One region of the Streptomyces sp. NPDC032745 genome, then DNA from elsewhere that is predicted to be linked to it. Evidence: riboswitches for the same ligand, from Rfam matches in the RefSeq annotation. Region 1 holds a riboswitch; the other holds the start of a gene.
What was found. A riboswitch is a leader RNA that binds a small molecule or an ion and turns the genes downstream of it on or off. The one in region 1 is predicted to bind cobalamin.

Region 1 (4,374 bases):
AGCCGGAACCTGCCGGGATCACCGACATCAGGGCATGAATCGCGCCCGGCGGTTCCGCGCCGGCCGCCGAGTCCGGCGGGCCGCAGGACGACTCTCCCAATGACACCCAGTGCCATCAAGAAGGGATGTCTGCTAAGTTCTGCGCATCTTTTCGCGCTGGTTTGCCAAGTCTGCAAAGGCCGGCCGATGCGGACTCCCGAGCTACGCTGACGCGGGACACGAGGGGGCGCGGTGAGCAAGACGTACGCGGGAGCGCGGCTGCGGCGGCTGCGCGAGGAGCGCCGGATGAGCCAGGCCGATCTGGCCCGGGTGCTCGCGATCTCGCCCAGCTACCTCAACCAGATGGAGCACGACTCCCGCCCGCTGACCGTGCCGGTGCTGCTACGGCTCACCGAAGCCTTCGGCGTCGACCCCGGCTTCTTCTCGGAGCGCGACACCGGCCGCCTCGTCGCGGACCTGCGCGAGGCGCTGGCCGGGGAGGTGGCCGAGGCCCGGGTCTCCGCCTCCGACCTCGCCGAACTGGCCTCCCGGATGCCGGCGGTCGCCCAGGTGCTGCTGGACCTCGGGCGACGCAGCCAGCGGCTGGCCGAGGGCCTGGCCGGGGTCGCGGACGGCCGTGACGGGGACATGGGCGGCCCCCTCTCCCCGCACGAGGAGATCCGCGAGTTCTTCTACCGCCGCCAGAACTACCTCCACGACACCGACCTCGCCGCCGAGGAACTCGCCCGCACCATCGGGATCCGGCCCGGCGAGGTGGTCCGCGCCCTCTCCGCCCGGCTGGCGGACCGGCACGGCGTACGGGTCGCGGTCGCCGGTGACTCGGCGGCCGGCTCCGAGCGGCTGCACCACTACGCGGAATCCGGGCGCGTGCTCCGGCTCTCCGCCCGCCTGAGGCCGGGCCAGCAGGCCTTCCGGATGGCCACACAGCTGGCCCTGCTCGAGTACGGGGACGAGCTGGACCGGCTCGCCTCGGAGGACTTCCCCGCCGGTTCCACCCCGCACGGCCTCGCCCGGATCGGCATCGCGAACTACTTCGCCGCCGCGCTGATCCTCCCGTACGGCGCCTTCCACACGGCCGCCGAGGGATTCCGCTACGACATCGAGCGGCTCACCGACCACTTCGGCCTCGGCTACGAGACGGTCTGCCACCGCCTGAGCACCCTCCAACGCCCCAGGCTGCGCGGGGTCCCCTTCTCGTTCGTGCGCGTCGACCGCGCCGGGAACATGTCGAAGCGGCAGTCCGCGACCGGATTCCACTTCTCCCGCGCGGGCGGCACCTGCCCGCTGTGGAACGTGTACGAGGCCTTCGCCGCGCCCGGCCGCATCCACGTCCAGGTCGCCGCCATGCCGGACGGTCAGCGCTACCTGTGGACCGCCCGCGCCGTCACCCGGCACCGGGGTGGCTGGGGCGAACCCGGCAAGACCTTCGCGATCGGCCTCGGCTGCGAGATCCGGCACGCCTCGCGGCTCGTCTACTCCGACGGCCTCGACCTGGACGACACCTCCGCCGACACGCCGATCGGCATGGGCTGCCGGATCTGCGAGCGCCTGGAGTGCCCGCAGCGCGCCGTCCCGCCGCTCGGGCGCCCGCTGGCCGTCGACGAGAACAGCAGCACCTTCGTCCCGTACCGGGTCGCCGAGCGCGCGGAGTAGGGCCCCGTCGCGGAGCAGGGCCGGTTCGCGGGAACCGCCCAGCCGGAAGGCCTCCGCCGGCGTCACCGGCTCCCCGGCCCGTACGGCGGGCAGTTCGGCCCAGCCGGGCAGCGAGGTCACCGGCTCCCGTTCGCGCAGGGTGCGTTCCGGGCTGAACCCGCAGGGGAGCAGCAGGACCACCTCCGGACGGGCCGCCCGGACCGCGTCCCAGTCCATGCGCCGGGTGTGTTCGCCCGGCGCGGCGATCAGTGCGTTCACACGTCCGCGCCGTGGGTGGGGTGGACTTACTAGGACGTCCAACTATATGTTCGTGGCAACCCGCGGTGCAGGGAAGCCGGTGTGAATCCGGCGCGGTCCCGCCACTGTGACCGGGGAGTGTGCTCTTCAGTAGTTCAGGCCACTGACGGAAATCCATCCGTCGGGAAGGCCGGAGAGCGCGCGCTGATCCGGGAGTCAGGATACCGGCCGTGGGGTGTTCCGTGTTGTCCACGAGGATGGAGAAGACACGCATGGCACCGGTACGTGACCACGGCCCAGGTGATCCGGCGGAGTACCCGAACGGCACGGCCCTGTCCGCGCGTTCGTGACTCGACGGGCGCTTTCGCGCCCTCACTGTCCCGCGGCCGGCCCCGCGGTGCGCACCCCGGTCGGTGCCGTACCGCGCCCTCGCCGCGCCTTCCTCGGATCCTCACCTGATGAGAGCAGGCTTCGATGGTCCGCGAGCTCACCCATTTCATCGGCGGAAAGCACACGACCGGTACCTCCGGTCTCTTCGCCGACGTCCACGACCCCAACACCGGCGCGGTACAGGCCCGGGTCCCCCTGGCGGGGCGTGCCGACACCGAGGCGGCGATCGCCAACGCCGAGGAGGCCCAGCTGGAATGGGGCCAGTGGAACCCGCAGCGCCGTGCCCGCGTCATGCTGCGTTTCCTCCAGCTCGTCGAGGGCGAACGCGACGCGCTGGCCCGGCTGTTGTCCTCCGAGCACGGCAAGACCGTCGCCGACGCCCACGGCGACCTGCAGCGAGGCCTGGAGGTGGTCGAGTTCGCCGCCGGAATCCCGCACCTGCTCAAGGGCGAGTTCACGGACAACGCCGGAACCGGCATCGACGTGCACTCGCTGCGCAGCCCGCTCGGCGTCGTCGCGGGGATCACCCCCTTCAACTTCCCCGCGATGATCCCGCTGTGGAAGGCCGCCCCGGCCCTGGCCTGCGGAAACGCCTTCATCCTCAAGCCCTCCGAGCGGGACCCCTCCGTACCGCTGCGCCTCGCCGAGCTGTTCCTGGAGGCAGGTCTGCCGCCGGGCGTGCTCAACGTCGTCAACGGCGGCAAGGAAGCGGTCGACACCCTCCTCGAGGACCCGCGCGTCCAGGCCCTGGGCTTCGTCGGCTCCACTCCGGTCGCCGCGCACATCTACGCCACCGCCGCCGCGCACGGCAAGCGCGCCCAGTGCTTCGGCGGCGCCAAGAACCACATGATCGTGATGCCCGACGCCGACCTGGACCAGGCCGCCGACGCCCTCGTCGGCGCCGGATACGGATCGGCCGGCGAGCGCTGCATGGCGATCTCCGTCGCCGTCCCCGTCGGGGAGGAGACCGCGGATGCGCTCGTGGCGAAGCTGAAGGAGCGCATCGCCGCCCTGCGCATCGGCACCTCCGACGACCCGGACGCCGACTTCGGTCCCCTGGTCAGCCGGGACGCCCTCGACCGGGTCGACCGCTACGTCGGCATCGGCGCCACCGAAGGCGCCGAACTCGTCGTGGACGGGCGCGGATTCACCCTTCCCGGGCACGAGAACGGCTACTTCGCAGGAGCCTCCCTCTTCGACCGTGTCACCCCGCAGATGCGGATCTACCGCGAGGAGATCTTCGGCCCGGTGCTGTGCGTCGTACGGGCCGCCGACTACGAGGAGGCCCTGCGGCTGCCCAGCGAGCACCCGTACGGCAACGGCGTCGCCATCTTCACCCGCGACGGGGACACCGCCCGCGATTTCACCCGCCGCGTCAACACCGGCATGGTCGGTGTCAACGTGCCCATCCCGGTCCCCGTCGCGTACCACACCTTCGGCGGCTGGAAGAAGTCCGGCTTCGGCGACCTGAACCAGCACGGCCCGGACGCCATCCGCTTCTACACCCGTACCAAGACCGTCACCTCGCGCTGGCCCTCCGGGGTCAAGGAGGGCGCGAGCTTCACCATCCCGACGATGGGATGAGCACCGTGACCACCCTCACCGAGGACCAGCTCGCTCTCGCCGAGGTCACCCTCGACTTCGCCCAGGAGCAGCTGGCCCCCTACGCCGTGGCCTGGGACCAGGACAAACACTTCCCCGTGGACGTCATCCGCAGGGCCGCCGCACTCGGCCTCGGCGGGATCTACGTCCGCGAGGAGCACGGCGGCTGCGGACTCACCCGAGCCGACGGGGTCCTCGTCTTCGAGACCCTGGCGACCGGCTGCCCCTCCATCGCCGGCTACCTCTCCATCCACAACATGGTCGCCTGGATGGTCGACCGGTACGGCAACCGGCAGCAGCGCGAGCGCTGGCTGCCGGGCCTCTGCTCCGCCGAGACCCTGGGCAGCTACTGCCTCACCGAACCGGGCGCGGGCTCGGACGCCGCCGCGCTGCGCACCCGCGCCGTGCGGGACGGCGAGGACCAGTACGTGCTGACCGGCGTGAAGCAGTTCATCTCCGGCGCCGGAGCCTCCGACGTGTACGTGGTCCTCG
Region 2 (4,374 bases), on a different contig from region 1:
ACGGGCATCCGCTGGCGGTACAGGAAGGGCATGACCACCATCGGGTGCTCGCGGCCGGTGCCGAGCCCGTGGACGGTGATCACCCAGGTGTCGCGGGCGGCGGGCACGAACCAGGCGGGCAGCCCGCCGAGCTCACCGGGGATGTCCACGTCGGCGTGCTCGAGGCCGAGGGCGGTGCGGGGGTTGCCCGCGTGGACCTGGGGGGTGAGGGCGACCCGGGTGCCGGGCTCGAGGCTGCCGTGGGTGACGGCGAGGAGCCGGCGTACGACCGTGTCCGGGCCGGGAGCGGCCCCCTCGAGGACGGGCCCGACCACGGCGTGCACCCCGGGGGCGGTGAGTCCGTACGTACCGGGGCGCAGCGAGGCCAGCGAGCGGGTCAGCACGATCCGCCCGGAGCCGGCGGAGTGGACGCTGAGCCGCGGCTCGCCGGGCAGGGGGCGGCCGGGCTCGTGCCGCAGGGCGGCGTCGGCGGCGTACCGGCCGGCCGCGACCGCGGCTGCGCCGGCACCGACGAGGGAGGTGGCGACGACCGCGGCCGTCGCTGTGGCGGTACGCACGGCTCCAGTGTCGGCGCGCGAGCCCGGGCGGGCCACCTGAGCGGAACGCTCCGCATACCGCCGGGCGGGGCCGGGAAGGGATCGTTCAGCGGCGCGGCGGGCCGGCCGGAGGAGTGATCTAGGTCTCTTCCAGGACCCCTCGAGGGCGGGTCCAGGGGCCTCTGATCGTCCGCGGATCCTTTCGTTCACCCCGCTTTGACGTGCATTAATCGCGGTATCAGCGGCAAAATCAGGACGAAGGTCCCGATGGCACGACGGGCCAGTACACCGCTCCGCCCGCGTCAGTTCATCTTCCGTTCACTCAGGTTGCCTACGGTCGCCGAGCCACTGACGTCAAACAGAAGCCTGGGTAAATGGAGCACATAACGCTTCTCCTCGGGATCGTGATCATCACCGCTCTCGTGTTCGACTTCACGAACGGTTTCCACGACACGGCCAACGCGATGGCCACCACCATCTCGACCGGCGCCCTCAAGCCCAAGACGGCGGTGGCCATGTCCGCCGTGCTCAACCTCGTCGGCGCTTTCATGTCCGTGGAGGTCGCCAAGACGATCTCCAAGGGCCTGGTCAACGAGGAGGGCATCCAGCCAGAAGTGATCTTCGCCGCCCTGGTCGGCGCGATCCTCTGGAATCTCGTCACCTGGCTGGTCGGACTCCCCTCCAGCTCCTCCCACGCACTGATGGGCGGCCTGGTCGGCGCGGCCGTCGCCTCCGCCGGCCTCGGCGCCGTCAACGGCGGCACGCTCGTCAGCAAGGTGCTGCTCCCCGCGGTCGCCGCGCCGATCGTGGCCGGTGTGGCCTCGATGCTGGCCGCCAAGGTCACGTACAAGCTCGGCGGCAAGGTCGGCGGCAAGACCGCCACCAAGGGCTACCGCGCCGGGCAGATCGCCTCGGCCGGTCTCGTCTCCCTCGCGCACGGCACCAACGACGCGCAGAAGACGATGGGCATCATCACCCTGGCGCTCATCGCCGGCGGCGCCCTGGACTCCGGCGCCAACCCGCCGGTCTGGGTCATCGTCTCCGCCGGCATGGCCATCGCCCTGGGCACCTCCCTGGGCGGCTGGCGCATCATCCGCACCATGGGCAGCGGCCTGACCGACCTCCAGCCGCAGCAGGGCTTCGCCGCCCAGACCTCGGCCGCGAGCGTCATCCTGGCCTCCTCCACCCTCGGCTTCTCCCTCTCCACCACCCACGCGTGCTCCGGCGCCGTCATGGGTGCGGGTCTGGGCCGCAAGGGCGGCGTGGTCCGCTGGTCCACCGCCACCCGCATGTTCATCGCGTGGGGCCTGACCCTGCCGGCCGCGGCCGTCGTCGCCTCCGGTGCCGAGCTGGTCATGCGCACCGGTGACGTCGGCGTCGCCGCCGTCGCGCTCTTCCTGGTCGCCTCCTGCGTCGCCATCTGGGTCATCTCCCGCCGCCAGGTCGTCGACCACAGCAACGTCAACGACGCACAGCCGGCCGCGGCCGAGGAGCCGGGTGTCGTGACCACGGCCATGGCCGCCGTCGCCGTCCCGCCGACCGTGGCCGCCGAGGCCGCCGCCGGTACGACCGCCGCGGTCACGGACGACGCGCTGAAGGCCACCATCCCGGCGGCCGCCCCGACCACGCCGGCGGCCCCCGCCGCCGCGGTCTGACCCCGAGAACGACAGAGGAATCCGCAGTATGAAGATCGACTGGGCAGCACTCGGCTCCGTCTTCGGGGTCAGCCTCTCCGCCACCGTCGCGCTCGTGGCCCTGTTCACCCTGGGCCTGGTGGGCCTCTCCAAGCACGAGACCGCCACCGAGCAGGGCGGCACCGCCACCCTGGCCCGCAGCGGCGCGTACGCCTGCTTCGCGCTCGTCGCGGCGGCCGTGGCGTACGGCATCTACCTGATCGTCAGCTGACCGATTCGGGCACGGCGCACGAAAGCTCCCTCCGGGCTTCCCGGGGGGAGCTTTCCCGTACCTGCGGCCCGGGGTGGTGACCCGCCCCGCCGCAGGTCAACGGCGAGTTGACGGGCCTTCGCGGTGCGTGGTGGACTGCCCGAGCCAATACGGCGGCATGGAGAGGAAGTCCGGTGCGAATCCGGCGCGGTCCCGCCACTGTCACCGGGGAGCACGCGGCACGTGCGCCCCGGGAGCCAGGAACTCCCACCGCCGGACACGTCGAACCAGGGCGCGGACCCTGAGTGAGGACATACCTGCCACCATGCGTGCCGATCGCGTCTTCGCGTACGGCGCCACGGCGGGCCTGATCGGCGACCGGATCCTCGGTGATCCGCGCCGAGGGCACCCCGTGGCCGCCTTCGGACGAGCAGCCGCCGCCGTCGAAGGCGCCCTGTGGCGCGACGACCGCGCCCGGGGCCTCCTCCACACCCTCGTGTGCGCCGGGGGCGCGGCCGCCGTCGGCGCGCTGAGCGCCCGCGCCGTGCGCTCCCGGCCCGCGGCCGTCCGTATCGCCCTGACCGCAGCGGCCACCTGGGCCGTCGTCGGCGGAACCTCCCTGGGCCGTGAGGCCCGCGCCATCGGCGGCGCGCTCGCCGCCGGGGACGCCGAGGTGGCCCGGGAGCGGCTGCCGCACCTGTGCGGGCGCGACCCGCAGGCCCTGGACGAGCAGCAGATGGCCCGCGCCGTCGTGGAGTCGGTCGCCGAGAACACCTCCGACGCGGTGGTCGGGGCCCTGGTGTGGGGCGCCGCCGCCGGTGTCCCAGGGCTGCTGGCCTTCCGCGCCGTGAACACCCTGGACGCGATGGTGGGGCACAAGTCGCCGCGCTACCTGCGCTACGGCTGGGCCTCGGCCCGGCTCGACGACCTCGCGGGCTGGCCGGGCGCCCGGCTGACCGCCCTGGCCGCCGTACTGGCCGGACCCGACCGGCGGGGAGCCGTACGGGCCTGGCGTGCGGACGCCGCCAAGCACCCGAGCCCGAACGCCGGCCCGGTGGAGGCCTCGTTCGCCGGGGCGCTCGGCGTACGGCTGGGGGGCACCCTGGCGTACGCGGGGCGGGTCGAGCACCGGGCCGTGCTGAACGGCGGGGCGGGGCGGCCGGTGCAGGTCGCGGACATCGAACGGGCGGTGCGGCTGTCACGCCAGGTGACGTGGCTGGCGCTGGGGACGTGTGTGGCACTGCGCTGTGCGGTGTCACGTGTTGCTGGGAGGGGACGCCCGTGAGCGGCGGAAAGCTGGGCGGGGGACTCCTCGTCGCCGGTACGACATCGGACGCGGGCAAGAGCGTGGTCACGGCGGGCATCTGCCGCTGGCTGGCCCGGCAGGGCGTGAAGGTGGCGCCGTTCAAGGCGCAGAACATGTCGCTGAACTCGTTCGTGACGCGCGAGGGCGCCGAAATCGGGCGGGCGCAGGCGATGCAGGCGCAGGCGGCGTGCGTGGAGCCGACGGCGCTGATGAACCCGGTGCTGCTCAAGCCCGGCAGCGACCGCAGCAGCCAGGTGGTGCTGCTGGGCAAGCCGGTGGGCGAGATGAGCGCCCGGGGCTACCACGGGGGCAGGCAGGAGCAGCTTCTCGGGGTCGTCACGGACTGCCTGGAGCAGCTGCGGGGCACGTATGACGCCGTGATCTGCGAGGGGGCGGGCAGTCCGGCCGAGATCAACCTGCGCCGGACCGACATCGTGAACATGGGCATCGCGCGGGCCGCGCGGTTCCCGGTGGTCGTGGTCGGGGACATCGACCGGGGCGGGGTCTTCGCCTCGTTCTTCGGGACGACGGCGCTGCTGTCGCCGCAGGACCAGTCGCTGATCGCCGGATACATGGTGAACAAGTTCCGCGGCGACGTGTCGCTGCTGGAGCCGGGCATGGAGATGCTGCGTTCCCTGACCGGCCGGG

Region 2: another riboswitch for cobalamin. It lies ahead of ACZ5WG_RS27450 (cobalamin biosynthesis protein); the one in region 1 lies ahead of ACZ5WG_RS14305 (CoA-acylating methylmalonate-semialdehyde dehydrogenase).

Annotation. Positions count from the first base shown of each region.
Region 1 covers NZ_JBVING010000005.1:47,602-51,975, reverse strand. Annotated here, with positions in the region: gene ACZ5WG_RS14310 (short-chain fatty acyl-CoA regulator family protein) at 232-1,653, shown strand; cobalamin riboswitch at 1,958-2,137, shown strand; gene ACZ5WG_RS14305 (CoA-acylating methylmalonate-semialdehyde dehydrogenase) at 2,365-3,864, shown strand; gene ACZ5WG_RS14300 (acyl-CoA dehydrogenase family protein) at 3,861-4,374, shown strand, end outside.
Region 2 covers NZ_JBVING010000011.1:235,954-240,327, reverse strand. Annotated here, with positions in the region: gene ACZ5WG_RS27465 (alpha/beta hydrolase family protein) at 1-557, opposite strand, end outside; gene ACZ5WG_RS27460 (inorganic phosphate transporter) at 911-2,191, shown strand; gene ACZ5WG_RS27455 (hypothetical protein) at 2,220-2,441, shown strand; cobalamin riboswitch at 2,556-2,706, shown strand; gene ACZ5WG_RS27450 (cobalamin biosynthesis protein) at 2,746-3,705, shown strand; gene ACZ5WG_RS27445 (cobyric acid synthase) at 3,717-4,374, shown strand, end outside.